2 regions of the Microbacterium sp. NPDC055312 genome follow, and region 2 is predicted to be linked to the other one. Evidence: predicted binding sites of a transcription regulator. Region 2 holds the regulator's gene; the other holds the start of a gene.
What was found. The regulator HrcA, encoded in region 2, represses chaperone genes, less so after heat shock. The targets are predictions, from matches to a motif close to TTNGCACTCGNNNNNNNCGAGTGCNAA.

Region 1 (14,670 bases), on a different contig from region 2:
TGTCGAGCAGCAGGCGGTCGTACAGCATGGTGAGCAGACGCTCGGGGCCTGCCGAGAGGATGGCGAGCTCGCGATACCGCTGCTGTGCCTTGAGGGCGGCGTTCATGTTCAGGATCCCTTCTGCGGCGGCGTCAGTGCCGACAGCTGCGAGGTGAGATATGACGACTGCGACTGCATGCGCGCGAGCTGCACCTCGAGCTGGGCGTAGGTGCGCTCGAGTGTGGCCTTGCGCTGCGCGAGGCGCACGTCCCACCGCTCGACCTGCTCGCCGAGCGAGTCGACCTCGTTCTGCTGACCGGTGATGCGGGCGGTGAGCAGCCCGTCGTACTTGTCGGAGTAGCTCTTCGCGACATCCTGCACGCGGGTGGCGACGCCCGAGAAGACGGCGCTGACCTGCTCGGGGTTCTCGGCGAGAGCCTTCGTGAACCGCTCCTGGTCGAACGACAGCACGCCGTTCTTGTCGATCGAGATGCCCATGCTCGAGGGCGAGATGCCGCCGACCGGGTACTGCACGGCATCCGCCAGCCCACGCCGCAGGGCGCGCACGGTGCTGTCGCCGGTGAAGACGCCGAGGGTCGTCGTCTCGCCCGAGCCGGACGGCACCGTCGCGGTCGATCCCTTGTCGATGCCACTGAGGATCTTCGCGATCTGCGCGACGAACGCCTCGTGCGCCTTCGCCTGGGCGGCGCTATCGGTCGCGACGCTGATCGTGACCGGTTCGGTCGACGCGGCGGTCACCGTCACGTCGACACCGGGGAGAAGGCCCGTGAAGGTGCCGTTCGCCGAGGTGACGACCTGCTCGGCGGTGGTGCCGGCCCACAGCCGCACCTGCGCGTCGGCTCCGGTCGAGACCGTCGCGGCGCTCGGGTCGGCCAGGATGTCGACCGCGGTGCCCGCCTGGGCTGCGGCGATGTCGCCGCGCAGCACGGTGAACGATCCGGCCGCTCCGGGATCTGCGGCGTTCAGCTGCAGGCGGTACAGGGGAGTGCCGTCGGCGGCAGACCCGGCGCTGACCGCCGTGGCCTTCACTCCGAAGCCGGCCTGCGTGATCGCCTTCGCGACGTCCTGCATCGACGTCGACGCCGCGGTGACCTCGACGCGCTCGTCCTTCGAGTTCTGGAGCGTGATGACGGGCGGCTGATCCGGCCACGCGGCGAGCGGTGCCGACACGATCGAGTGCCGCTGCGCGACGCGATCGACGACGATGTCGATGGTGCCGGGGGTGGCGTCGGCTCCCGCGGTGACGGTCACCGCGCTCGACGTCGACGTGGCGGTGAAGGCGGTCATCGCGCCGGGAAGGCTCGCGGCCTTCGCCTTGGTGGCGAGATCCTGCAGCGAGGCGTTGAGCGACTGCAGGTTCGAGATCACGACGCCCTTGTCGGCGATCTTCGACTTCAGCAGATTCTTGGGGATGGAGTGCACGTCCATCAGCGACTTGATGAGCTCGGTCGTGTTCAGGCCTGAGACGAGACCGTCGAGCGAGAGTGCCATGCCAGCCTTTCGGAGGGGGTGACCCCGGGTGAGCGTTCGGGTCGCTCACCCGGGGACGGTCGATCAGGATCAGCGCAGCAGCTGCAGCACGCCCTGGGTCGACTGGTTGGCCTGAGCCAGCATGGCGGTTCCGGCCTGCGACAGGATGTTCTTCGCCGTGAACTTGACCATCTCCGACGCCATGTCCGTCTCGCGGATGCGGCTCTCGGCAGCCGACAGGTTCTCTGCCGAGACCTTGAGGCTGTTGATCGTCGACTCGAAACGGTTCTGCGCGGCGCCGAGGCCGGCGCGCGCGGTGGAGATGCTCGTGATGTGACCGTCGAGCGCGGTGATCGTCGTGAGCGCCGCCGCCGCGTCGGCGAAGCCCGTCCCTGCGAGCGTAGTGACCGCCGCGCCGATCGTCGCCACGTCTGCGCCGGTCAGGTCCACGGCGATCTGGTCGTTGGCGGCTGCGCCACCGGCACCGACCTGGAACGTGAGCTTGCCTGCACCGTCACCCGCGGTGGCTCCCGTCAGCAGCGAGATGCCGTTGAAGTTCGTGGAGCTACCGATCCGGCTGAGCTCGGCGCCGAGGGCGGTGACCTCGGTCGCGATCGCGGCGCGCGACTTGTCATTGTTCGAGTCGTTACCGGCCTGCACCGCGAGGTCGCGCACGCGCTGCAGGATGGAGTGGGCCTCGGTCAGGGCGCCTTCTGCGGTCTGGATGACCGAGATGCCGTCCTGGGCGTTGCGGGCCGCGACGTTCAGGCCGTTGACCTGCGAGCGCAGGCCCTCGCTGATCGCCAGACCGGCTGCGTCGTCGGCAGCGCGGTTGATGCGCAGACCGCTCGAGAGCTTCTCGAGCGACTTCGACAGGTCGTTCTGCGTCGACGACAGGTTGCGGTAGGCGTTGAGCGCCGACACGTTGGTGTTGATCTGCATACCCATGATGTGTTCCTCCGTGATGGGATCCGTACGGAGCCCGTCCGTGGGCTCCACCCACACCTATCGGCGTGCGGAGGCGGGTCGTAAGTCGTCAGGTCGTGGCGACCTCTGGCGTCGCGAGAGCGCGCGCGATGCGTGCCCCGCCGCTCTCGGCGATGCGGGCGAAGAAGCCCTCGCGCACCGACGCCGAGACGCGCGACGTCGTCGGCGCCTCCTGCCCGTCGCGGTAGTACCGTTCCAGAGCATCCCGCAGCAGACGGATCGCCTCGGCGCGCTGCTGCGACACGGCGGAGTGCGAGACGCCGAGCTCTTCGGCGATCTCCTTCACCGGGCGCTCGTCGATGTACACGGCGTGCACGATCGACCGCATCCGCTCGGGCAGCGCCGCGATGGCGTGCTCGAGAACAGTGCGGCGCTCGGCGACCACGGCCGACTCCTCGGGCAGCGGCATGATCGAGGCGAGGTCCGACTCGTACACCTCGTCGAGCGTCGTCACGGTGCGCGCGGCGTCGGCGAGGGCGCCGGTCACCTCGTCGTGCGAGACGCCCATCGTCGTCGCGATCTCGGCGACGGACGCCTGACGGCCGAGCGCCGCCGACAGCGTCTCCTGCACCGCGGTGGTCTCTTTGATGCGACGACGGATGCCGCGGGTGGCCCAGTCCATCGAGCGCATCTCATCGGCGAACGCGCCGAGGATGCGCCGGCGGGCGTAGGCTCCGAACGGCACGCCCAGCGACGGGTCGAACGCGTCGGCCGCAGTCACCAGCGCGAGGGCACCGGCCGACGCCAACTCCTCGCGCGGTACGTGCGTCGCACGCGCGTGCGTCTCCGAGGCGAGGTATCCCACCAGTGGCAGGTTCTCTTCGATCAGGCGATTGCGCTCGTCAATCGTCGGCATGGCAAGGTCCTCCGTACGAATACCGGAGCAGGAAGCTGCTCCCGTATGGCCGGGTCCCCCCCCTACCATGAGATGAATGATATCCAGATGGGGAGAAATCCCCATAGTGCGATTGATAACGATCCGAGCAGTGCGGCCGATAGCTAATTCCGATCGGCCGTTCGGCCTGTCGTTCACTGGGGAAGAGGGCCAATGGGAGCCAACGAGTTGTCGATGCAGCTGTGGCGCGAGCGCGAACTGCTCGAGCTGCTGCTGTTCAAGCTCGAAGAGCAGGAGCTGCTGCTCGCCGCCGGCCGCTCACGGTGGATGCACCTCGCGACCCGCGAGATCGAGCAGGTACTCGAGGGGCTCCGCTCGGCGAGCATCGCCCGCGTGGTCGAGGCGGAGGCGCTCGCCGCAGAGTGGCACGCGCCGGAAGGCGCCGGCATCCGGCAGCTCATCGACAGTGCGCCGGTGGGGGCCTGGCGCGACGTGCTCACTGAGCACCTGAGCGCGCTGATCAGACTGGCCGATGAGATCGGCCGGCTGCGCGACGCGAACTCCGAGCAGCTGCGAGCGGTCATGCGCGCCACGCAGGAGACGATCGCCGGCCTCGGCGACGACACCGGCGAATACACCACCCACGGTGAGCGCGCCCGCGAGAACTCCGCGCGCATCATCGACACGGAGATGTGAGGAACATGTCGACTTTCAGTGGGCTGGGCACCGCAGCCAGCGCTCTCGCCGCGGCGCGTCGCGGGATGGACGTCGTGGGGCAGAACATCGCCAACCAGGCGACCGCGGGGTACACGCGCCAGCGGGTCAGCACGTCGGCGATTGCCGCGGTGGCGCAATCGGGCAGATTCAGCATGGGCGCGCTTCCCGGTCACGGCGTCTCGGTCGACGGGATCGCCCGCCTCGGCGACGCGCTTCTCGACGCACGCGTCCGCGACACGGCATCCGCGGCAGGATTCTGGTCGGCCCGCGCGCTCGCCGCGACCACCGCCGAGACCGCACTCGCCGAGCCGAGCGCGCACGGTCTCTCCGCGCGACTGACCCAGTTCTGGAACTCGTGGCAGGACCTCGGCAACACCCCTGATCAGGGCGCGGCCGCGGCGACGGTGCTGCAGTCGGCGGCTGAGCTGACGACACAGATCGCCGGGGGGTACCGCGCGGTGGCGACCCAGTGGAGCGATGGCCGGCAGGCCGCCGAGCGCTCGGTGGCGCAGATCAACACCGCTGCATCGCAGATCGCCCAGCTGAACACCGAGATCCGCGACGCGCTGAGCGCCGGCCGCTCGGCGAACGAGCTCATCGACCAGCGGGATGCCCTCGTGCAGACCACGGCCCGGCTGACCGGCGCCAGAGGCACACTCGAAGCCGACGGCACCATGACGGTGCGCATCGACGGCAACGCCCTCGTCTCCGGAGGGGATGCCCGGTCGCTGACGCTCACCGGCCCCACCGCCATCGACCAGCCCGGGGCGCTGTCGGTGTCGTGGAGCGGACCCAGCGGCTTCCCCGTGTCGATCGACGGCGGTGAGCTGGGTGGGATGCTGAGCGTGCTCGCACCCGCCAAGGACGGCGGCACCCTCGCCGGCCTCGCCGAGTCGTACAACCGGGTGGCCACCGCGCTCGCCGCGAGCGTCAACGATCAGCACCGGCTCGGCGTGACCGCCGGCGGCCAGAACGGCGGCGACTTCTTCGCGCTGTCGGCGACGGGGCCCGCGGCGCTCGGGCTCACCGTGGCGGTGCAGCAGGCATCCGACCTCGCCGTCGCGAAGCCGGGCGGCGGTCCGCTCGACGCCGGCAACGCCGACACGATCTCTCAGCTCGGCCGCAAGCCCGGCGGGCCCGACTCGATCTGGGGCGATGTCGTCGCGGCATTCGCGGTGGGCACGGCGGGCGACATCCAGCGGGCGAAGCTCTCGGACGTCGCGTCGGTCACCGCGATCGGAGCCCAGCGGTCGGTCGCCGGCGTCGACAGCGACGAGGAGACCATCAGCCTGCTGACGTACCAGACGGCTTATCAGGCTGCGGCGCGGGTGCTCACCGCGGTCGACGAATCGCTCGACGTGCTCATCAACCGCACCGGCCTCGTGGGCCGCTAGGAGGACGACCATGATCTCTCGCGTGACCGCGTCATCCATGACGCAGACGGCCATGCGCCAGCTGCAGGCGAACCTGTCGGAGCTGTCTCGTCTGCAAGAGCAGGCGAACTCGCAGAAGGCCTTCCTCGCGCCCTCCGACGATCCGAACGCGGCGGCCACCACGCTGCGCCTGCACGCCGAGCAGCGTCGCACCGAACAGCACGCCCGCAACATCGACGACGGCATCTCCTGGCTCGCCACCGCCGATTCGGCGATCAGCGCCAGCACCGCGCTGCTCGCCCGTGCCCGCAACCTCACCGTGCAGGGAGCGAACGACGGGGCGCTGGACGCGACGGCGAAGGAGGCCATCGCGGTCGAGCTCGAGGGCATCCGCGATGAGCTGCTCGCGCGGGCGAACACCACGGTGCTGGGCCGCTCGGTCTTCGCCGGCACCTCCGACACCGCCGCCTTCGACTCGAACGGCGTGTTCAGCGGACTTCCCGGCGCGGAGGTCGTCCGGCGGGTGTCCGACGACGCGTCCATCCGCGTCGACAGCGACGGCGCCGCGGTCTACGGCAGCGGAGCGGACTCCGTCTTCGCGCTGATCACGAACATCGTCGCCGACCTGCGTGGCGGACAGAACGTCGGCCCCCGGCTGAACGAGATCGATCAGCGGCGTGATGCGATGCTGAGTGTGCAGGGCTCGGTCGGCGCCCGGCAGTCGCAGATGGAGCGGGCGAAGGAGGCGACGGTGCAGGATTCGGTCTCACTCGAGGCGCGACGAGCCGCGGTCGAAGACGTCGACTCGGTCGAGGTGCTCGTGAAGCTGCAGGCGCAGGAGCTCGTCTACCGTTCGGCGCTCGCCGTCACCGGCCGTGTGCTGCAGCCCTCACTTCTGGAGTTCCTGCGATGACCGCGCTTCTCGATTTCGTCACCCCTCCGCTGGGTCTCGCCCCGCACACCCGCTTCCGGCTCGACCCGATCGACGGTGCGGAGGGACTCTTCTCGCTCGACGCGCTCGACGACGACGCACTCCGGCTCTACGTGGTCGACCCGCAGACGGTCGTGGCGGACTACTCGCCCGTCCTGACCGATGAGCACGTCGACGCCCTCGGCCTGACGGCGCCTGATGACGCGCTGCTGCTCGTCGTCGCGAGCCGCACCGCAGACGGCGTGCACGTGAATCTGCTCGCTCCCATCATCGCCAACAAGGCCACCGGCGCGACCGTCCAGGTCATCCTCGAGGGGCAGGACTACCCGCTGCGCGCCCTGCTCAGCTGATCGGCACCGCGCCGACTAATCTGAAAGGGTGATCCTCGCCGTCGACACCTCGCTCGGAACGGCCGTCGCCGTCATCGACGCCGACGGCCGCGTCGTCGCCGAGGCGGGCACCCCGGATCCGCTCGGCCACGCCGAGGTGATCGGCGATCTGCTCGCGCAGGTCGCGCGCCCCGGCATCACGCACGTCGTCGCGGGCATGGGTCCAGGCCCCTTCACCGGGCTGCGCATCGGGATCGCCGCAGCGCGCGCCTTCGCGCTCGGCCGCGGCATCCCTCTCGTCCCGATCCCCAGCCACTTCGCCATCGCCCTCGACGCGAACGCCGACGGGCCGCTCGAGGTCGTCACCGACGCCCGCCGCCGCGAGATCGCGGTGAGCGTGTTCGACGGGGTGGATGCCGACGGCATCCCGCATCTCACCGGACCGACCCGCCTCGAGAAGCGCGGCGTCGAGCGCGACGAACCGGTGCACGAGAGCACCGAGCTGTCGGCTGCGGCACTCGCCCGGGTCGGCGCCAGGGCGATCGCGGCCGGCCGCGTGCTGGCCGACGCCGAGCCGCTCTACCTCCGCTCGCCCGACGTGGTGCAGCCGGGCGCCCCGAAGCGGGTGAGCTCATGACTCTGCGCATCGCGACCCTCGACGACCTCCCCGCCATCATGGATCTCGAGCGGCGCGGCTTCCCCACCGACGCGTGGAGTGAGCAGACGATGGGCACCGAGATCTCGAGTCTGCACAACGTCTATCTCGTCGATCTCGAGGAAGAGCGCGTCGTCGGCTACGGCGGAGTGCGCGCTCTGCAGGGGGCGGCCGACTCCGACATCCAGACCATCGCTCTCGACCCGGCGGTTCGCGGCCGGGGGAGAGGGCGTGCGCTGCTGCGGGCGCTGATCGCGACCGCCGTCGAGCGCGGGGCGCGTGAGCTGTTCCTCGACGTGCGCGATGACAACGACGTCGCGCGGGCGCTGTACTCCTCGGAAGGCTTCGTCGAGCTGGGGCGGCGGCCCGGGTACTACCAGCCCGGCGACGTCGACGCGGTGGTGATGCGCCTCGACCTGCGCTCGTGGGCGGAGATCGCTGCGCGCGAAACGCAGGAGAAGGCCCGGGCCGCGAATCCGGATGCCGCAGAGGAGACGAGCGCATGACCGGCCCCTTGGTGCTCGGGATCGAGACGAGCTGCGACGAGACGGGCATCGGCATCGTGCGCGGCCGGCAGCTGCTGTCGAACACGATCGCGTCGAGCATGGACGAGCACGCCCGCTACGGCGGCGTCGTGCCGGAGGTCGCCGCCCGCGCGCACCTCGAGGCGCTGCAGCCGTCGATCGAGCGCGCGCTGGCCGAGGCCCGGGTGACGCTCGACGAGCTCGACGCGATCGCCGTGACCAGCGGCCCCGGCCTGGCCGGAGCCCTCATGGTCGGCGTCGGCGCGGCGAAGGGCCTTGCCGTCTCGCTGGGCAAGCCGCTGTACGCGGTCAACCACCTCGTCGGGCACATCGCCGCCGACATCCTCACCTCCGACGACCGCGCGACCGCGCCGCTGGAGTATCCGACCATCGCCCTGCTCGTCTCGGGCGGGCACACCTCGCTGCTGCACGTGCGCGACCTGACGACCGACGTCGAGCTGCTCGGCGAGACGGTCGACGACGCCGCGGGCGAGGCCTTCGACAAGGTCGCCCGGCTGCTCGGCTTGCCGTATCCGGGCGGGCCGCAGATCGACAGGGCGGCCGCCGACGGCGACCCGACGGCGATCCGCTTCCCGCGGGGGCTGTCGAAGGCATCCGACATGGCGAAGCACCGCTACGACTTCTCGTTCTCGGGGCTGAAGACGGCGGTCGCGCGCTGGGTCGAGCGGGCCGACTCGGCGGGCGAGCAGGTGCCGGTGGCGGATGTCGCCGCGAGCTTCCGCGAGGCGGTCATCGACGTGCTCGTCACCAAGGCGCTCGCCGCGTGCGAAGACCGCGGCGTGCCGCGATTGCTGCTGGGCGGAGGCGTGATCGCCAACCAGCGGCTGCGGGAGGTCGCCCTCGAGCGGGCCGCGGCCGCCGGTGTGGCCGTGCGCATCCCCCCGCTGTCGCTGTGCACCGACAACGGGGCCATGATCGCGGGCCTCGCGGCTGAGCTGATCGCGAACGGCCGCGGGCCGTCGGCGCTCGGGTTCGGCGCCGACTCCACGCTGCCGGTGACCGAGATCCAAGTGAGCCCGGCATGAGCGATCCGCGCATCGAGCAGCCCACCCCCGAGGTCGAGAGGCCCGACGGCGGTGCCGCGGTGCCCGGTGCGTCGAAGGGGTACGGCAGGCTGCCGACGGCGCCGGTGCCCGTCGAGCGCACCGCGGCCGCGCATCCGGATGCCGACGAGCCGACCGCGGAGTGGGAGCCGTCGACCGGGGCGACGCCCGTCGACGACGCGCGTCTGGCGCCCTGGGCGCTGGTGGCGGCGATCGTCGCGCTCGCGACGTCGATGTTTGTGGGCTGGGGCATTCCCGTCGCGATCATCGCGGTGATCGCGGCGATCATGTCGCTGCGCCGTCCGATCGAGAACCGCTCGCTGGCGTCCTGGGCGCTGGTGCTCGGTCTGTGTGCCACGCTGTTCAGCGCGGGGTGGCTGCTGTGGGCCGCGATGCAGCTCGAGAATCTAGGGTGAGTGATGCTGAACCAGGCCGAGAGCTCACGACGACGTGAGCTGCAGCGCCGGGCGTTCGCCGTGGGCGGCGGCGCGAACGACGCCGAGCTCGCCGAGCTTCGGGAACTGGATGCCCGCGCCGCCGCCGATCCGGTGGTCGCGCCGGACACGGTTCCCGCGGCTGGTGATTCCGCCTCTCCGGCGGAGCGGGGCGAGCCGGAGCCGCGCGATCACGATCGGTCGCTGAACGAGCACCCTCCGGTCGAGCACGGGCTGATCGACGCACCGCAGGACGCGGTCGGCGTGCCCGACGCGCACGAGCCGTCCGCACCCGCCGACGCCGACGCCGCACCGAGGCGCCGGCGGCCGAGCATCCCGCTGCTCGTGCTCTCGACGCTGATCGCACTTCTGCTCGGTTTCGGCGGCGGCTGGATGCTGCTGAACCGCGACCGCACCCCCGCCATGTCGGCGGAGCAGGCGAAGGCGATGGCCGAGATCGAGAAGACCGCGCGCTTCGACCCCGGCTCGATGACCTACCTCGGTGAGCAGTACGACGCCGCGCTGTGGCGCGCGACCTCGAAGGACGGTGAGGAGATCTGCCTGGCCATCCACGTCATCGACCGGAACGGCCACCAGTGCATGTCGCCGACCGATGAGGACACGCCGTTCGCCCAGCCGGTGGGCGTCTCGCTGAACCGCTCCGACGGCGACGTGCAGTGGTCGTACTGGGCGACCCTCGTGACCGACATCACCGGACGCGAAGTGCTGATCGTCCAGCGGTACGACATGGCGGCCGGCTTCGACTGGGAGGCGCAGTACACCGAGGATGAGCGGCGATATATCCGCGTGCTCGAAGCCGACGGGGTCGATCCGACTTCGCTGCAGATCCTCGGATACGACGACGACGTGCCGATCTTCCTCTCCCAGGACGGGCGCACGTGCATCCTCGTCTCCGATCCGGCGAACGATGCCGTCGCGAAGGCCTGCGATCCCTCCGACGGCGTCTACTCCCTGCAGGTCGACGACGTGAGGTACGAGATGCACGAGTCGAACTCCCGAGGTCCGACGCTGACGATCATCCGCACTCCGGGCAGCACGGGCGCGTCGGGCGGCTGATCAGACCCGATCGGCGAGGATCGCCACCCGGCCGGATGCCGTGCGGGTGAGGATCAGCGTCGCCGCCTCGGAGCCCTTCAGGGCCAGCTTCTTCCGGAACGCGGCGGGGTCGATGTCCATGCCGCGCTTCTTGATCTCGAGACGCCCGATGTCGTGCGCGCGCAGCGCCTGGTTGATCGTCTTCACGTGCGCGGGCATGGTCTCGCGCACGCGGAACGACTGCACGAACGGGGAGGTCAGCGCCGCGTCGCCGGTGAGGTACGCGATCTGCTCATCGATCATCCCCGCATCCAGCATCCGGCCCACTTCTCCGATCAGCCGCGCGCGGATCACCGCGCCGTCCGGCTCGTGCAGGTAGGCGCCGAGCGGACGCACCGGCTCGTCGGCGGCATCGGCCGCCGCCGTGATCTCGTGCGTCTCGCCGGCCTGCATCACCAGGGCGGAGCGTCGGATGCCGTCCCGCGCGAGCTCGCCGCTCCACAGCACGAGCTCGACGACGCTTCCGTCGGCGCTGACCCACTGCGCCTCGACGTCGTCGGGGATGAGGTCGCGGTCGAGGCCGGGCCCGAGCTTGATGCCGGTGGGATGGCGCCTCGCGACGTCGAAGCACCAGTCGAGCGACGGCGACCAGTCCGCGGCGGAGGTGCGCGTCGTCTCACTGTGCCCGGCCGTCCGCCGAGCGGGATCCAGCCAGACGGCCCCCTGATCAGGAACGTTGTCCTCGGCGACGCCCCGACGGACGGTCGCTCCGGGGAACGGCGCCAGGTTGTACGCGGCGATGGCCGAGGTCACCTCATCGACATCCACCGCGTCGACGGACAGTCCGGCGCCGGCGAACGCGAGGCTGTCGCCGCCGATGCCGCAGCCGAGGTCGGCGACGCGGGTGATCCCGGCGCGCCGCAGCCGCACGGCGTGCATGGTCGCGACGCTCAGGCGGGTGGCCTGCTCGAGGCCGGCCCGGGTGAACAGCATCCGGTCGGCGAATTCGTCGAACTTCGCCCGCGCCTTCACGCGCAGATGGGCCTGGCCGACCACCGCCGAGACGAGATCGGGGGAGTGGCCGGCCGCGCGCAGCCGCGACACGGATCGAGCGACGTCGGCCGATGACTCGACGGCTCCGACCTCGTCGAGCAGCGCGAGACCCTCACGCGTGAGCAGCGCGGTCAATTCGGACATCTCCACCCGCTCAGCCTACGGCGCGTGCGCTCGGCGCCGCGTGTCGGCGGCTGGGCCCAAATGGCTGCCTCGCCGCGTGCGTTGCAACCATTCGGGCCCAGCGCGCGCGGAGCGTCGTCGAGGCTCTTCGTCGGCTGGGCCCATATGGCTGCCTCGCCGCGTGGGTTGCGACCATTCGGGCCCAGTGCGCAAAGCGCGACAGGGCCTGAAGGGGCTGGCACTCGCATTGCATGAGTGCCAGACGTCGGCATACACTGGAGTTAGCACCCTCACCTCGAGAGTGCTAATGATCTTCTGAACTCAGTCACGAAAGAAGAGGTACACCGTGTCGGTTTCCATCAAGCCGCTCGAGGACCGCATCGTCATCCAGCAGGTCGAGGCAGAGCAGACCACCGCAAGCGGTCTGGTCATCCCCGACACCGCCAAGGAGAAGCCCCAGGAGGGCCAGGTCGTGGCAGTGGGCCCCGGCCGCATCGACGACAACGGCAACCGCGTTCCGCTCGACGTCGCCGTGGGTGACCGCGTGCTCTACAGCAAGTACGGCGGCACCGAGGTGAAGTTCGGCGCCGATGAGTACCTCGTGCTCTCGGCTCGCGACGTGCTCGCCGTCGTCGTCCGCTGACGCGGTTCGACACCAGCTCCCAGAGGGTCCGGATGCCATGGCATCCGGACCCTCTGTCGTACCCCCGGGCGTCTGCCGACCCCTATCGATCCCCGTGCCGACCACGCCGATGCCCCCGGCCCGCCCCTACAGCCCTCGGGGCGCCCCCCGATGCCGCGAACGGGCCGTGGTCGCACACTCGTAACACGCGCCACCTGGCACATTCACGATGAAGGGGTAATCGATCATGGCTCTCGACGGCAACGCCAACACCTCCGGATCCCAGTGGAACCTGGGTATCGCCAACTCCGGAAACACGGACGACCACAGCGACAACTCGGACAACAGCGACAACTCGGTGATGGACAACTCGGACAACTCCGACAACTCCGTCACGGACAACTCCGACAACTCGATGACCGACAACTCGGACAACAGCGACAACTCCGACAACTCGGACAACTCCGACAACAGCGACAACTCGGACAACTCCGACAACTCGGTGACCGACAACTCGGACAACAGCGACAACTCCGACAACAGCGACAACTCCGACAACTCGACCAACGACTCGTACAACGACAACTCGGACAACTCCGACAACTCGGTGACCGACAACTCGGACAACAGCGACAACTCCGACAACTCGACCAACGACTCGTACAACGACAACTCGGACAACTCCGACCACTCGTGGCGCGACAACTCGGACCACTCGGTGACCGACTCGTACAACACGCTCTACGACAACTCCGTCACCACCGGTGTGCGGCAGTTCAACACGGGCTTCGGCGACGTCAGCCTCGGAGCCGGCGGCGGTGGCATGGCAGCCATGGCGGGCACGGGGTCGCTCAGCATCGACGGAAGGACCACGCTCAACGACCAGTCGGTCAACCAGAACATCTCGGCGGGCGGCGACGTCAGCCAGCACTTCGGGCAGAGCAGCAACATCGCCTCCGGAGACGGCTCGGCTGCCGCCGGCGGTGACGCGACGGTGATGGACGTCAACACCGACATCAGCATGGGCGATGTCTGGACGGGCAACACCTGGAACACCGATTCGTTCAACGAGGACTACTCGCAGGACTGGTCGTTCACCGACTCGTTCAACGACAACTCCGACAACAGCGACAACTCGGACAACTCGGACAACTCCGACAACTCCGACAACTCGGTGGTCGACAACTCCGACAACTCGATGACGGACAACTCGCAGGACTGGTCGTTCACCGACTCGTTCAACGACGAATCCATGGTCGACAACTCGAACACCTGGACGGCCGACGACTCCTTCAACGACAACTCCACGTCCACGACGGACATGGACCTGACGCTGAACGACTCCAACGTCGACAGCCCCTTCGGGGACGCGTCCGACGTCGCCTTCTGAGCGATCGAGCGTCGCACGACCTGCCTGGCCGTCCCTCTGGTGGGCGGCCAGGCACACCAGTAAACTCCTGAGCACTCGATGGGAGTGAGAGCCATGTCTGACGAACCGGCCACCAGCCCATCGGACGACGCGCCCTGGGGAGAAGCGGGTCTTTTCGATCCCTTCGGCGCCGACGCCTTCACTCAGGAGATCGCGAACATCTCGGAATCCGATTGGCACCTGGACGCCGACGAGATATGGGGAGATCTCGACGGCGGTCAGGCCGACCCGGGAGACCTGCCCGATCCCGGGCTGTTCGCCTGATCCACATCGGGGCCGAGGGAGGGAGCGCACGTGCCGGGAGAGCATCCAGCTGGGGAGGCGAGGATCGTCGACATCATCCACGATGTCGGCGATCTCGCCGCGTCTGCGGGCCGGAGCGACCTCGCCGCCCGACTCGCGAGCACACAGCACCGCCTGGAGGACCCGGCGGTGCGCGTGATCGTCGTCGGCGAGTTCAAACAGGGCAAGAGCAAGCTGATCAACGCGCTCGTCAACGCTCCCGCGTGCCCCGTCGACGACGACGTCGCCACGAGCGTTCCCACCACGGTCGGCTACGCCGAGCAGCCCTCGGCGTGGGTGATCGAGCGGCCCTCGGGTGCGGCGGCCGAGCCGCAGCGCCGGCAGATACCGCTCGAAGACCTCGCGCAGTACGTCTCCGAGCACGGCAACCCCGGAAACGAGCGCGGCATCCTGTCGGCCGAGGTGCTGCTTCCTCGCGAGATCCTGCGCGGCGGACTCACGCTGGTCGATTCGCCGGGAGTCGGCGGCCTCGAGTCGTCGAACTCGCTGGCCACGCTCGCCGCGCTCTCGTCGGCACACGCGGTGCTGCTCGTCTCGGACGCCTCGCAGGAGTACACCGAACCGGAGGTGCAGTTCCTCCGGCACGCCATGCGCATCTCACCGAACGTCGCCGCGGTGCTCGCCAAGACCGACCTGTACCCGGAATGGCGGCGCATCGAGGAGATCGACCGCACGCACCTCAGCGGCAGTCAGGACATCCCGATCTTCTCGGTGTCGAGCGATCTGCGACTGCTGGCCGCGGAACTGCAGGATCGTACGCTGAAC
Region 2 (14,670 bases):
GTTCTTGTGCACGACACCCTTGCTGACGGCCTTGTCGAGCTTCACGGACGCGAGCTTGAGGGCGCCCTCTGCGGCCTCCTTGTCGCCGGAGGCGATGGCCTCGCGGGTCTTGCGGACCAGCGTCTTCAGCTCGCTCTTGACGGCGCGGTTGCGCTCCTGAGCCTTCAGGTTGGTCTTGTTGCGCTTGATCTGCGACTTGATGTTTGCCACGTGTGGACACTTTCTGTCTGGATGGATTCGGTGTGCTGCCGACGGTAGAGGGACGCCGCACAGCGGTCGTGAGGGACGAACCCACACGCAAGCCAAGAGTCAATGCTACCAGCACTGACCCGGTGGTGCAGAATCACGCCGCCGGATGCCAGGCGCGACGGGCATCACGACTGTGATCGCACGACCGCGACCGCGAGCCGCAGCACAGCGTTGAACACCGTGGGGCGCATCGCCGTGACCAGGTGCGTGGCGTGGGGTACGACGATCAGCTCGGCGTGCGGGGCGAGACGCTGGAACAGGGTCTCGTTCACCCGCAGCTGGTCGAACTGCCCGTTCACGAACCACAGCGGCACGCGGATGCGCGGAAGCGCGCTCTGCAGATCGAGCACTGCGAGGCTGCTCAACGCCGCGTCCTGCGCGTCGAACGCGTATCCGCCGGCCGCGAAGTCGCCGCGGGTTTCGACCGGCAGGGTAGCGGCCAGCACCCGATCGGTGAGCCACTGCCCTCGCCCGGGCAGCGTGTTCATCGCTCCGGCCAGCACACGGTAGGCCCGCAGCGCCGTGCCGCGGGGTAGAGCCGTGCACGAGACTGCGACGACGCCCGCGATCGGCGGCGCGTCCTCGCCGCCGGCGTAGGTGAGCGAGAGCAGCCCGCCCATCGAATGACCCACGAGCAGCACGGGGCCGTGCTCGGCCGCGGCGCGCACCGCGGCATCGATCGTGTGCAGCGCCTCGTGCAGGGTGAAGTCCTCGTGCATCCGCGTGCCGTGCGCGGGAAGGTCGACCGCAGTCGCCGGGATGCCGTTCTCGGCAAGCCAGGAGAGCTGCGAGCGCCACATCGTCGCCGACGTGCGGATGCCGTGCACGAGGACGACCTGGGGGATCACCCCATCAGCATATGAAGAAAGCGGGACCGGTGGATGAACCACCGGCCCCGCTCAGATCGTGCTGTGCTTACTTCTCCCAGCCGACGTTCTCAACCGGCTGCACGCCGAAGAGATCCAGACCCACGTAGGGCTCCGGGGTCAGGTTGGCGAGGCCCGTCTTGGCCGCCGAGATGGACGGCCCGTTGTACAGCGGGATGAGGCCCCAGTCCTGGAAGATCTCGGCCTCGAGCTTCATGGCCGCAGCCGTCTGCTTCTCGGGGTCGTTGATCGACTCGACCTCTTCGTGGATGCGCTCATCCATCTCGGGCGTCTGCACGCCCGAGAGGTTCAGGCCCATGTCCTGGCAGTACAGCTGGCAGAACCATGCCGCGCCGAACGGGTCGGACGAGGTGAAGCGCAGGCTGAAGATGTCCCAGTTCTTGCTGTTGTAGTCCTCGGCGAACTTGTTCGCCGGCCGGACGTCCACCTTGACCTCGATTCCGATGGCCTTCTCCTGGGCCTGGATCGACTGCGCGAGGGCCTTCTGGGTCGGGTCGTCGTTGTGGATCGGGTAGGTGACCGAGAGCTTGACGCCGTCCTTCTCGCGGATGCCGTCCGAGCCCTCCTTCCAGCCCGCCTCGTCGAGGAGCTTCTTGGCGCCGTCGACGTCGAACTTGTAGCCGGCTTCCTCCAGCGCGTTCGAGTAGCCCGGCTGGAACGAGAAGAGGGTCAGCGAGCCGGCCGGCTCCTCCTCGTATCCGAGGCCGTTCCACGCAATCTTCTTCTGCTGGTCGATGTCGATGGCCTTGAAGAACGCCTCGCGCACCTTGACGTCCGCGAACTGCGGCTTCTCGGCGTCGACCTCGAGCAGCGTGTTGGCCGTCTGCTGGGCGCGGTAGACCTCGATGTCCTTCATGTCCTTGACCTGCGCGAGGCGGTCCTTGGTACCCACGCCGACCATGTCGATCTCGCCGTTCTTGAACGCGTTGATCGAGGCCTGCGAGTCCATTCCCTTGAAGGTGACCTTGTCGAGCAGCGGCTTGTCGCCCCACCACTTGTCGTTCGGCTTGAACGAGATGAAGTCCTTATTCGCGTCGAACTCGTCGACCGTGTAAGGGCCTGCGCCCCACTCGGCGTGCGGCTCGTCGATCATCGCGGAGTTGAAGGTGTCCGGGTCGGCCAGCGCCGGGTGGATGATTCCCGTCAGGAACGGCATCTGCGGCCAGGCGAACTCGCCCTTGAAGGTGACGATCGCGGTCTTGGGCGTGTCGCCCTGCTCGACCTTCTCGATCTCCTTGTAGCCGTCGGTGGCGTTCGGGACGAAGCCCTCCTCGGTGGAGCGGCTGGCCTTCCACGTCGCGTCGATCGCCGTCCAGTCCATCGGCGTGCCGTCGTTCCAGGTGGCCTCGTCGGTGAACGTGAAGGTGATCTGCGTCTTGCCGTCGACCGTGTCGATCTTCCACTCGTCGAGGTACGCGTCGTGCTTGTAGGGCGTGCCGTCCGGCTTCTGCAGCAGGATCTGCGGCATGTACCACGCGGCGACACGAGCGGTGTCGGCGCTGCCGTCACCGTGGAAGGAGTTCAGCTGCTCCGGGATCTCGTTGATCGGGAAGTTGACCGTGCCGCCCTCCTTGAGGTTCTCGCGCGGCTGCGGGTTGTAGTCCGCGGCCGAGGTCTCGGCTGCGCTGCCGTCATCGCCGCTGCCACCCTTGTCTCCGGTGTCAGAGGCGCACCCGGTGAGGACGAGTGCGAAAGCGCCGGCGAGTGCCAGCGCTCCCATCAGCTTCTGCTGCTTCATGGTGCTCCTTTCGCCTTGCGGCGTGTCATATGGGGAGGATAGTTCGCGCTTCCCGGCATCCGGCGGGCGCGACAGTGAATCGGGACTAACTGTTATCGGACGGTGATCAGACAGTCGCCGGACGCGTCGACATCGTCTCCGGGTCGAAGACGACCCGGAGACGGGTGCGCTCGACATCGGGGTCGGGCACGGGAATGGCCGACAGCAGCGCCTGCGTGTACGGGTGCTGCGGGTTGTCGAAGACCTCGTCGACGTCGCCGTGCTCGACGAACTCGCCGAGATACATCACAGCGACGCGGTCGGCGATGTGGCGGATCACCGACAGGTCGTGCGCGACGAAGAGGTACGACAGGCCCAGCTTGACCTTCAGCTCGTCGAGCAGGTTGATCACCCCCGCCTGGATCGACACGTCGAGCGCCGACACCGGCTCGTCGAGCACGATGATCTTCGGGTTGGTCGACAGAGCGCGGGCGATGCCGATGCGCTGGCGCTGCCCGCCCGAGAACGCCCCGGGGAACCGATCGCGGTGGGCGGGGTTCAGCCCCACCAGGTCCATCAGCTCCTGCACTCGGGCATTGACGTCGTCCTTCGCCATCCCGATGGCGCGCATGGGCTCGGCGATGATGTCGGTGACGGTCATTCGCGGATCGAGTGCACCCATCGGGTCCTGGAAGACGATCTGGATGTCGCGGCGCAGCCGGCGCTCCAGCTTGCGGTCGTGCAGCTCGTTCACGCTCGTGCCGGCGATGATGATGTCGCCGTCGGCCTGCTTCTCGAAGTCCATGATCTGCAGCAGCGTCGTGGTCTTGCCCGATCCGGACTCGCCCACGATGGCCATGGTCTCGCCCTCGCGCACGTCGAAGCTGACACCCTTGACCGCCTGCACCTCGCCGACCTTGCGCTTCAGGAAGGCGCCCTTGGTCAGCGGGAACGTCTTGACCATGTTGCGCACTTCGAGCGTCACCGGGCGCTGCTCGCGCGGCGTGCGGGTCAGTTCGCTCTCGGGGATCGGGGCGACCGGGTACACCGGCAGACCGCCGATGCGACCGTCGTCGTCGATCTCGTCGGCTCGGATGCAGGCAGCGAGATGCGCCTGCCCACTGCCGGTGGCCACGGGAAGCAGCTCGGGCTCCCGTTCGACGCAGGCGGCCACGGCGATCGGGCAGCGCGCCGCGAACGGGCACGCGTCCGGCAGGTCGATCAGCAGCGGCGGGTTGCCCTTGATCGGGGTGAGCGGCTCCTTCTCGGTCTTGTCGACACGGGGGATCGCACCGAGCAGGCCGATCGAGTACGGCATGCGGGTGCGGTGGAACAGCTCGTGCGCGGGGGCGTGCTCGACGGGCTTGCCGGCGTACATCACCATGACGTCGTCTGCGGTGCGCGCCACCACGCCCATGTCGTGCGTGATCATGATCACGGCGGCGCCGGTCTCGTCCTGCGCCTTCTCGATGAGGTCGAGGATCTGCGCCTGGATGGTCACGTCCAGCGCCGTCGTCGGCTCGTCGCAGATGATCAGTCGCGGGTTGTTCGCCATCGCGATGGCTATGACCACGCGCTGGCGCATGCCTCCGGAGAACTCGTGCGGGAACGACTTCATCCGCTTCTCGGGTTCGGGAATGCCGACCAGGCGGAGCAGCTCGAGCGAGCGGTCCCAGGCGTCGGTGCGCGACAGGCTGCGATGCACCGTGAGCGCCTCGATGAGCTGGTCACCGATCGTGAACACCGGGGTGAGCGAGGTGAGCGGGTCCTGGAAGACCATTGCCATGCCGTTGCCGCGGATCACCGACATCTGCTTGTCGGTCTTGCCCAGCAGCTCCTCTCCCTCGAACTGGATGGATCCCGTGACGCGAGCGTTCTCGTCGAGCAGTCCCATGATCGCCAGCGAGGTGACCGACTTGCCCGAGCCGGACTCGCCGACGATGCCGAGCGTCTTGCCGGCCTCGAGATCGAAGGAGACGCCGCGCACGGCGTCCACGCGGCCGGCTTCGGACGCGAAGCTGACCCTGAGGTCACGGACGGAGAGTACGTTGCTCATGCACGGCCTCCTGCCGCAGAGGTGGGATCGAGGGCATCCCGCAGACCGTCGGCGACGAGCGCCATCGACACGGTCAGCAGGGTGAGCGCCAGCGCGGGGAAGTAGAACAGCCACGGCGCGCTGGTGACGCTGGCCGCCCCCTCGCCGATCAGCGAGCCGAGCGACACATCAGGGATCTTCACCCCGAAGCCGATGAACGACAGACCGGTCTCCGTCATCACCGCGGCTACCACCCCAGCGTGAAGTTGATCACGAGCAGCGAGCCGACGTTCGGCAGCAGGTGCCGTAGCACCACGCGCATTCCGGGGACGCCCATGTAGCGCGCCGCGTGCACGTATTCGCGCTCGCGCAGGGACAGCGCCATCGTCCAGATCACGCGGGCCGGGAAGAACCAGCCGGTGAAGATCAGTGCGAGCGAGATCACCCGCCAATCGCCACCCGCGTCGTTGGAGACCAGGGCGAGGATGAGGAAGGTCGGCACGACCATGAAGAAGTGGATGATCACGAGGGTGACGCGCTCGACACGACCGCCGAAGTAAGCTGCGGCCGTGCCGACGATCGCCGAGATCACGGTCACTCCGATCGACACGACGAGGGCGATCATCAGCGATCGCTGCAGACCGACGAAGGTCTGCGTGAACGTGTCGTTGCCCGAGGCATTCGTGCCGAAGAAGTGGTCGGACGAGGGGCCGGTGGAGAGATTGAGGAAGTCCATCTCGTTGACATCCCAGCCGGACAGCGGCGGGACGACGACGGATGCCAGCGCGAGCAGGACGAACACGACGATGCCGAACACGGCCGGCTTGTTGCGCATGAACCGGCGCGTGTAGAGCGTCCACTTCGACAGCTGCTTGGTCGGCACCCGCTCGGCGGTCGTGTCGGGCCCGACGGGCGGCTGGATCTGGGAGTCGATCATCTGGTTGGTCATGTCAGCTCACCCTCACTCGCGGGTCGAGGACCACGACGGCGATGTCGGCGAGCACGGCGCCGATCGCGGTCAGGACGGCACCGAAGGCGGCGACGGCGACCACGCCGTGCACGTCGTTGCCGTTGATCGTGGTCAGGAAGTAGCGGCCCATGCCCTGCCAGGCGAAGATCGTCTCCGTCAGGATGGCGCCGGTGAAGATCGCCGGGATCGAGAACGCGACCTGCGTGGCCACGGGGATCAGCGACGTGCGCAGCGCGTGCCGCCGGATCGCCTGTGACTTCGTCAGGCCCTTCGCACGAGCGGTGCGCACGTAGTCGGCACTGATGTTGTCGAGCAGCAGGGAGCGCTGCAGGAAGTGCGTTCCGGCATATCCGGTCACGACGAGGGCGATCGTCGGCAGAATCAGATGCTGCAGCGCATCGACGAGCACCGGGAAGAACCCGGTCACCCCCTGGCTCGAGGAGCCGGTGACGTAGAAGACGCGCGTGCCGACCCAGTTGTTGAAGTTGATGGCCAGGATGACGACGGCGAGCGCCGCGACGATGATGTTGATGTTCATCGTGATGATCGACACGGCCTGCCAGATGCGGTCGCCGAGCTTGTACTGGCGGGATGCCGTGTACACGCCGATCCAGATGCCGAGCACGGTCATGATGATGGTCGCCCCGAGCACCAGCTCGGCGCTGACCCACATGCGGTAGCCGATCTCGTTGTTCACCGAGCCGCCGGTGGGGCTCAGGCCCCAGTCCCACCGGAGCAGGATGCCCGTGAGCCAGGTCCACCACCTTTCGATCAGCGGTGTGCTCTCGCTGAGGTTTCGCGGTCCGAGCAGACCTTCGATCTGCTCCGGACTCAGGGGCGGCTTGCGGCCGACGTAGTTGCTTCGTGGATCGAGGAATGACCAGGCAAGGAAGTAGGTGACATTCGTCGCGACCACGATCATGAGCAGCCAGCCGAGTGTCCGGCGCACGAGATACTTGATCAAAGTGGAGGGTCTTTCTCTTCTACAGCCGTGCCCGGGATCTCCGACGCGACGCTGAGTCGGGATGACGTTCTGGGTCATTCCACTTCCAGCCTACGTCGACACCGGCAGGACGGCCGTGACGGAGTCGTATAGCCGACGGGATCCAGTCTCACCGGATCGCTTCGAGCAACTTCGCGAGACTATCACCGGTGGGCAGGAATGGGGGATTGAGCCGGCGGAACGTAGACTTGTCAGAACCCTTTCGGACGCACCAAGGACCACATGTCACCCCGCGCTCTCACCCCGCTGTCTCCGGCAGCGACGCCCGCCACGCAGATCCGCAACTTCTGCATCATCGCCCACATCGATCACGGCAAGTCGACGCTGGCCGATCGGATGCTGCAGGTCACCGGCTCGGTGGCGGATCGCGACATGCGCGCGCAGTACCTCGACCGCATGGACATCGAGCGCGAGCGCGGCATCACGATCAAGAGCCAGGCGGTGCGGATGCCCTGGTCGTCAGGCGACGAGACCTTCGCGCTCAACATGATCGACACCCCCGGGCACGTGGACTTCACCTATGAGGTGTCGCGATCGCTCGCCGCCTGCGAGGGCGCGATCCTGCTCGTCGACGCAGCGCAGGGCATCGAGGCGCAGACTCTCGCCAACCTGTACCTGGCGCTCGAGAACGACCTGCACATCATCCCCGTGCTGAACAAGATCGACCTGCCCGCCGCTGACCCCGAGAAGTTCGCGAAGGAGCTCGCCGACCTGATCGGCGGCAAGCCCGAGGACGTGCTGCGCGTCTCGGGCAAGACCGGCGTCGGCGTCGAAGAGCTGCTCGACCGGATCGTGCAGGAGATCCCGGCTCCGGTCGGCGATCCGGATGCCCCTGCCCGCGCCATGATCTTCGATTCGGTCTACGACTCCTACCGCGGCGTCGTGACCTACGTGCGAATGGTCGACGGCAAGCTGAACCCGCGCGAGCGCATCCAGATGATGTCGACTAAGGCGACCCACGACCTGCTCGAGATCGGCGTCTCGAGCCCCGAGCCGATCCCCTCGAGCGGCCTCGGAGTGGGCGAGGTCGGCTACCTCATCACCGGTGTGAAGGACGTGCGCCAGTCGAAGGTGGGCGACACGATCACGACGGCTCGGGGAGCGGCGGTCGAGCCCCTCGCCGGCTACACCGACCCGAAGCCGATGGTGTTCTCGGGCATCTACCCGATCGACGGCAGCGACTACGCCGAGCTGCGCGAGGCGCTCGACAAGCTCAAGCTGTCGGACGCGTCGCTGCAGTACGAGCCCGAGACATCCGTCGCGCTCGGCTTCGGCTTCCGCTGCGGCTTCCTCGGGCTGCTGCACCTCGAGATCATCACCGAGCGGCTCTCGCGGGAGTTCGGACTCGACCTCATCACCACCGCTCCCAGCGTGATCTACGAGGTCGTCACCGACACCGGCGAGACGGTCATCGTGACCAACCCGAGCGAGTACCCCGACGGCCGTGTCGCCTCGGTCTCGGAGCCCATGGTGAAGACCGCGATCCTGCTGCCCAAGGACTACGTCGGCGCGGTCATGGAGCTCTGCCAGTCGCGACGCGGGTCGCTGCTGGGCATGGAGTACTTCAGCGAGGAGCGCGTCGAGCTGCGCTACCGCATGCCGCTCGGCGAGATCGTGTTCGACTTCTTCGACCAGCTGAAGTCGAAGACGCAGGGATACGCGAGCCTCGACTACGAGCCGGACGGGCAGCAGGAGGGCGATCTGGTCAAGGTCGACGTGCTGCTGCAGGGCGACAAGGTCGACGCGTTCAGCGCGATCGTGCACCGCGAGAAGGCGTACGCCTACGGCACGATGATGGCCGAGCGTCTGCGCAAGCTCATCCCTCGGCAGAACTTCGAGGTGCCCATCCAGGCGGCGATCGGCGCGCGCATCATCGCGCGCGAGACCATCCGCGCCCTCCGCAAGGACGTGCTCGCCAAGTGCTACGGCGGTGATATCAGCCGTAAGCGCAAGCTGCTCGAGAAGCAGAAGGAGGGCAAGAAGCGCATGAAGATGGTCGGTCGTGTCGAGGTGCCTCAGGAGGCGTTCATCGCCGCCCTCTCGGGTGACGTCGAGGGCAAGGACAAGAAGTAGGTCGCTGCGGACGCGGTGTCGTTCGGAGACTGTTCAGACAGGTCGCTTAGGCTGGAGATCATGCGTCGGGGGACTTTCCGAGAAGGCACGGTGGACTATGCCGCGGTGGGTGCGACCCACGCACCCGATCTCATGCAGTACCCGCCCGAACGCAGTATTCCTGCCGAGGCATCCTGGCGTCTTGGCAGCGGCGAAGACCGTTTCCGCACGGCCGGAGAAGCGCTGCTGTCGTGGACGGCGCAGCGCGCTGCGGGACTCGAGTTGCGCGATGTGCGCCCAGCCGCCGGCTCCGCCTACACCGGCGTGAGCTTCGACGCCGAGGGCGCGCCCATCGCGCCGAACCGCACCCAGGTCGAGCAGCGTTTCGCCGCCGACGGGATGCCGTTCGTCGCGCCGGGCATGACCCTGCAGCTGCACGGCCGTGTCAAGGGCATGAGAGCGGATGCCGAGCTGCGCGTGATCTCGGTGACGGAGGAGCGTCGCCGCATCGGCTTCGTGCTCGGCACCGTCGGCGGCTCGGTGGTGAGCGGTGAGGAGTCGTTCGACATCGACTGGCGCGAGGACACCGACGAGGTGTGGTTCACCGTGCGGGCGTTCGATGCTCCCGTGGCCCTGCTGTACCGGCTTCCCGGCATGGTGCGCCGTCGCCGGCGCGAGCTGTTCGCCCTCTACCTGCGCGCCATCTCGCCGTTGTACGCGACCCCGATCTGATGGTGCGCGCACTCTGATGGCCCACCCACTCTGATGGCACGGACGCTCTGATGGCCGCGCCTCTTCCGCTCGGGGATCCGGCGCCGGCCGACGGCCGCCTGCCGGACGACCTCGTCGTCGACCCCTCCGTGCCGTTCTCGGCCTACCTGCACGTGCCGTTCTGCCGCGTGCGCTGCGGGTACTGCGACTTCAACACCTACACCGCGAGCGAGCTGCGCGGCGCCAAGCAGGACGAGTATGCCGACACGCTGATCCGCGAGGTCGCACTCTCGGCAGCGGTGCTCGGCGAGGCCGGCGGCATCCGTCCCGTCGACACGGTCTTCTTCGGCGGCGGAACTCCGACTCTGCTGCCCGCGGGCGATCTGGCGCGGATGCTCAGCGCGGTGACGTCGGCATTCGGCATCCGGGACGGCGCCGAGGTGAGCGTCGAAGCCAACCCCGACACCGTGACGCCCGACGTGGTGCGGACGCTGGTGGATGCCGGGGTGACCCGCCTCTCGGTCGGAATGCAGTCCGCCGTGCCGCACGTGCTGGCGGCGCTCGACCGCACCCACCGTCCGGAGAACGTCCGCACGGCCGTCGACGCCGCGCGCGACGCCGGCCTCGACGTGAGCGTCGACCTCATCTACGGGGCGCCGGGGGAGTCGCTCGCGGACTGGGAGCAGTCCCTCGATGCGGCCATCGCCCTCGAGCCCGATCACATCTCGGCCTACGCGCTGATCATCGAGGACGGCACCAAGCTCGCCCGGCAGATCCGGCGGGGCGAGGTGCCGGCGCCCGACGACGATCTGCAGGCCGACATGTACGAGTCCGCCGATCAGCGGCTGGCAGCGGCGGGCTTCGAGTGGTACGAGGTGAGCAACTGGGCCCGTCCTTCGACAGGCTCAGGACCCCAGGAGTCAGGCTCAGGACCCCAGGAGTCACGGGATCACCGCTCGCGGCACAACATGGCGTACTGGCGCGGCTCGGACTGGTGGGGCTTCGGACCGGGCGCGCACAGCCACGTCGCGGGCCTGCGCTGGTGGAACGTGAAGCATCCGGCCGCGTACGCGCAGCGGCTCGCCCTCGGCGAGTCGCCCGCCGCGGGCCGCGAGCGACCCGATCTCGCGGCGCGCACGCTCGAGCGCGTGCTGCTGCAGAGTCGTCTCGCGGAGGGCCTGCCGATCGACGACATCGCCGAGAGACGACGTGACCGGGTCGCCGAGCTGATCTCGGACGGGCTCGTCGACGCGGCTGCGGCTCTGCGGCAGCGTCGGGTGCGACTCACCCTGCGTGGTCGGCTGCTGGCGGATGCCGTGGTGCGCGCGCTCACCGACTGACGGGGGTCGCTGGACTCCGGGGATCCCGAGCCTGGCGCTGGGTTCCTGAGCCTGAGACTCCTGGGTTCCTGAGCTTGTCGAAGGACGGACCGACCGCCGGGTGCGAACGGGTAGGATTGGCACTCGGAACGTTCGAGTGCCAGCGGGAGGGATGATGGTCACACAACGAGGCCTTGAGGTCCTCCGTGCGATCGTGCAGGACTACGTCGCGACCCACGAGCCGGTCGGCAGCAAGTCGATCGTCGAGCGGCACGCGTTCGGCGTCTCCGCCGCGACCATCCGCAACGACATGGCGCAGCTCGAGGACGAAGAGCTCATCACCGCGCCGCACACCTCGTCGGGCCGGGTGCCGACCGACAAGGGCTACCGGGTCTTCGTCAACCACCTCGCCCAGGTGCGCCCGCTCTCGGCGCCGCAGCGCACAGCCATCGAGTCGTTCCTCGCCGCACCCAGTGACCTCGACGATCTGATGGCCCGCACGGTGCGCGTGCTCACCCAGCTCACCGGGCAGGTCGCTCTCGCCCAGTACCCGTCGTTCGCGCGAGCGAGCATCACGCACGTCGAGCTCGTCGCTCTCGCGCCGAACCGCATGCTGGTCGTGCTGGTCACCGATGCCGGCGGCGTATCGCAGCGCATCTCGCCGCTGCCCATCGACATCGACGACGCCGACCTGGCCGTGCTGCGCGCCCAGCTCGCCGCGCTCATCACCGGCCGCGCGGTCGGCGAGGCGTCCGAGCGCATCGCCTCCGTCATCGACATGCAGACCGGATCCCGCCTGCAGCCGGCGCTGTCGGCGCTGGCGGCCGTGATCGCCGAGGAACTGGCCGAGTTCCGCCAGGAGCGGCTGGTGATGGCAGGGGCAGCCACCCTCGCGCGGCGCGAGCAGGACTTCCGCGGCAGCATCCATCCTCTGCTCGAGGCGATCGAAGAGCAGGTGACCCTGCTGCGGCTGATGAGCGAGATGGTGACCGACGAGCACGGCCTGGCCACGAGCATCGGCACGGAGAACGCCCCGTTCGGGCTCGGTGAGGCGTCGATCGTCGCCAGCAACTACGCCGCGCCCGGCGGCACGGCGCGCGTCGGCGTGATGGGGCCGACCCGCATGGACTATCCGAGCAACCTCGCCGCAGCGCGGGCCGTGGCCCGCTACCTGTCGCGCATGCTCGAAGAAGACGAGGCAGCCCGCTGATCGGGGCCGCCGCACACACGAACGCACACGAAGAAAGGTGACCGTGGCGGATCACTACGAGGTCCTCGGGGTGTCGAAAGACGCCTCTCAGGATGAGATCAAGAAGGCCTACCGCAAGCTCGCCAGGCAGCTGCACCCCGATGTGAACCCGGGGGAGGACGCCGCGGAGCGGTTCAAGCTCGTCACGCACGCCTACGACGTGCTCAGCGACGAGGACTCCCGGCGCCGCTACGACATGGGCGGCGACCAGAACGGCGGCTTCGGCGGCGGGTTCGGCGGTTTCGGCGACATCTTCGAGACGTTCTTCGGGGCCGCGGGCGGTGCCCGTGCCGCGCGTCCGCGGTCGCGTCGCGAACGGGGACAGGATGCCCTGGTGCGCATCAACCTCGAGCTCGGCGACGTCATCTTCGGCGTGCACAGGGACATCGAGGTCGACACCGCGGTGCTCTGCGAGACCTGTCACGGCAGCTGCTGCCAGCCGGGCACGTCTCCCGTCACCTGCGACGTCTGCGGGGGCAGCGGCCACGTGCAGCGGCAGGTGCGCAGCCTGCTCGGCAACGTCGTCACCACCCAGCCGTGCGGCAGCTGCGAAGGCTTCGGCACCGTCATCCCCAACCCGTGCGGGTCGTGCGCAGGCCAGGGGCGGGTGCGCTCGCGCCGCACGGTCGCCCTCGACATCCCCGCCGGTGTCGAGACCGGCCTGCGCCTGCAGCTGCCCGGTTCGGGCGAGGTCGGCCGGGCCGGCGGCCCGAACGGCGACCTGTACGTCGAGGTGGCCGTCGCACCGCATGCGGTGTTCAGCAGAGACGGCGACGACCTGCTCGCGACCCTCGAGGTGTCGATGACGGATGCCATCCTCGGCACCACCACGACCATCGACGGCCTCGACGGCGCGGTCGACCTCGAGCTGCGCGCCGGCGTGCAGTCCGGTGACGTCCTGACCATCGGCGGACGGGGCATCACCCCGCTGCGCGGATCGCAGCGCGGCGACCTGCGCGTGGGCGTGCAGGTGATCACGCCGACCAAGCTCGACGGGGCGCAGCGCAAGCTCATCGAGGACTTCGCGAAGAAGGCGAAGGCTCCGGCTCCCAAGCTCGCCCAGTTCCAGCAGGGATTGTTCTCGAAACTGCGCGACCGCTTCCGCAGCCACTGACCGACGCCCGCACCACTGCCGATCGGAGCCCCATGGCCCTGCACTTCGTCGTACCCGACTGCACCGACGTCGCCGTCGGCGAACTCGTCCGGCTCACCGGATCCGAGGCGAAGCACGCCTCGGTGGTGCGCCGCGTGCGCGTCGGCGAGACCGTGACCATCGGCGACGGGCGCGGTGTGTGGCTCGAGGGCGCGGCGGAAGACGTCACGGCGTCGCAGGTGAGCGTGCGGATCACCGGACGCCGCGTGCAGGACGGTCCCGAGACGCGCATCGTGCTCGCGCAGGCGCTCGCGAAGGGCGACCGCGACGAGATGGCCGTGCAGGCCGCATGCGAACTCGGCGTCGACGAGATCGTGCCCTGGCAGGCCGCGCGCAGCGTGTCGCGCTGGGAGGGTCCGAAGGCGGCGAAGGGCCGCGAGCGCTGGGCGACGATCGTCCGCGAGGCTGCCAAGCAGGCGCACCGGGCGTGGGTGCCCGAGGTGACTCCCGTGCAGTCGACCGCACAGCTGGCCGAGCGTGCGGCGGATGCCCGGCTGCTCGTGCTCGATCCGTGGACGCAGACGCCGATCACCGGCATCCGCCCCGACGGGCGCGACCTCGTGCTGGTGGTGGGGCCGGAGGGCGGCATCGCGCCCGACGAGATGGAGCGGCTCGAGGCCGCGGGCGCCGAGCGCGTTCGTCTGGGCGACACGGTGCTGCGCACCTCGACGGCTGGCCCCGCGGCGATCGCGGTGCTCTCGGCCAACCTCGGCCGCTGGTGACCCTTCGGCAGGCTCAGGGACCCAGGTGGGCGCAGGGCCCTTCGGCAGGCTCAGGGACCCAGGGTGACAGGCCCAGGGACCCGGATAAGCTGAGAGCATGAGCGAACCCTCGATCTTCACCCGCATCCTGAACGGGGAGATCCCCGGCGACATCCTCGCCGAGACCGACCGCGTGTTCGCGATCCGCGACATCAACCCCCAGGCGCCGCTGCACGCGCTCGTGGTCCCCAAGACCGAGCAGTACCGCGACGTCACCGAGCTCGCCGCCGGCGACCCGGGCCTGATGGCCGACATGGTGGCCGTCGCCAAGCAGATCGCCACCGAGCACGCCAACGGCGAGTACCGTCTGATCTTCAACAACGGCGCCAGCGCCGCCCAGTCGGTCTTCCACGTGCACGCGCACGTGCTCGGAAACATCGAGGAGGGCAAGCTCGTTGGCTTCTGACGACAGCGCACACGCCGAGAGCGCACCCCCGCGGTTCCCCGCGCAGCCCGAGCGCACCGAGCGCATCTTCGCGGACGGCATCGCCATGGTGCAGCTGCTCGGGCCGCAGGACCGGCTGCTGCGGATGCTCGAGAAGCAGCATCCGAGTGTGCAGGTGA

Region 1: the regulator HrcA is predicted to act here: its motif matches at 11,787-11,813, upstream of groES (co-chaperone GroES).

The regions. Positions count from the first base shown of each region.
Region 1 is NZ_JBSHMU010000003.1:341,228-355,897, forward strand. It holds gene fliS (flagellar export chaperone FliS) at 1-106, opposite strand, end outside; gene fliD (flagellar filament capping protein FliD) at 109-1,491, opposite strand; gene ACWIDW_RS10195 (flagellin N-terminal helical domain-containing protein) at 1,561-2,418, opposite strand; gene ACWIDW_RS10200 (sigma-70 family RNA polymerase sigma factor) at 2,507-3,313, opposite strand; gene flgN (flagellar export chaperone FlgN) at 3,506-3,988, shown strand; gene flgK (flagellar hook-associated protein FlgK) at 3,994-5,403, shown strand; gene flgL (flagellar hook-associated protein FlgL) at 5,414-6,295, shown strand; gene ACWIDW_RS10220 (flagellar assembly protein FliW) at 6,292-6,663, shown strand; gene tsaB (tRNA (adenosine(37)-N6)-threonylcarbamoyltransferase complex dimerization subunit type 1 TsaB) at 6,692-7,279, shown strand; gene rimI (ribosomal protein S18-alanine N-acetyltransferase) at 7,276-7,803, shown strand; gene tsaD (tRNA (adenosine(37)-N6)-threonylcarbamoyltransferase complex transferase subunit TsaD) at 7,800-8,867, shown strand; gene ACWIDW_RS10240 (hypothetical protein) at 8,864-9,301, shown strand; gene ACWIDW_RS10245 (hypothetical protein) at 9,305-10,396, shown strand; gene ACWIDW_RS10250 (THUMP-like domain-containing protein) at 10,397-11,578, opposite strand; gene groES (co-chaperone GroES) at 11,898-12,194, shown strand; gene ACWIDW_RS10260 (hypothetical protein) at 12,421-13,563, shown strand; gene ACWIDW_RS10265 (hypothetical protein) at 13,657-13,866, shown strand; gene ACWIDW_RS10270 (dynamin family protein) at 13,897-14,670, shown strand, end outside.
Region 2 is NZ_JBSHMU010000001.1:691,748-706,417, reverse strand. It holds gene rpsT (30S ribosomal protein S20) at 1-210, opposite strand, end outside; gene ACWIDW_RS03430 (alpha/beta fold hydrolase) at 375-1,097, opposite strand; gene ACWIDW_RS03425 (ABC transporter family substrate-binding protein) at 1,165-2,874, opposite strand; gene ACWIDW_RS03420 (ABC transporter ATP-binding protein) at 2,981-4,909, opposite strand; gene ACWIDW_RS03415 (hypothetical protein) at 4,906-5,127, opposite strand; gene ACWIDW_RS03410 (ABC transporter permease) at 5,136-5,837, opposite strand; gene ACWIDW_RS03405 (ABC transporter permease) at 5,839-6,822, opposite strand; gene lepA (translation elongation factor 4) at 7,084-8,934, shown strand; gene ACWIDW_RS03395 (DUF1990 family protein) at 8,995-9,645, shown strand; gene hemW (radical SAM family heme chaperone HemW) at 9,696-10,964, shown strand; gene hrcA (heat-inducible transcriptional repressor HrcA) at 11,119-12,153, shown strand; gene dnaJ (molecular chaperone DnaJ) at 12,197-13,306, shown strand; gene ACWIDW_RS03375 (16S rRNA (uracil(1498)-N(3))-methyltransferase) at 13,339-14,067, shown strand; gene ACWIDW_RS03370 (HIT domain-containing protein) at 14,165-14,512, shown strand; gene ACWIDW_RS03365 (PhoH family protein) at 14,598-14,670, shown strand, end outside.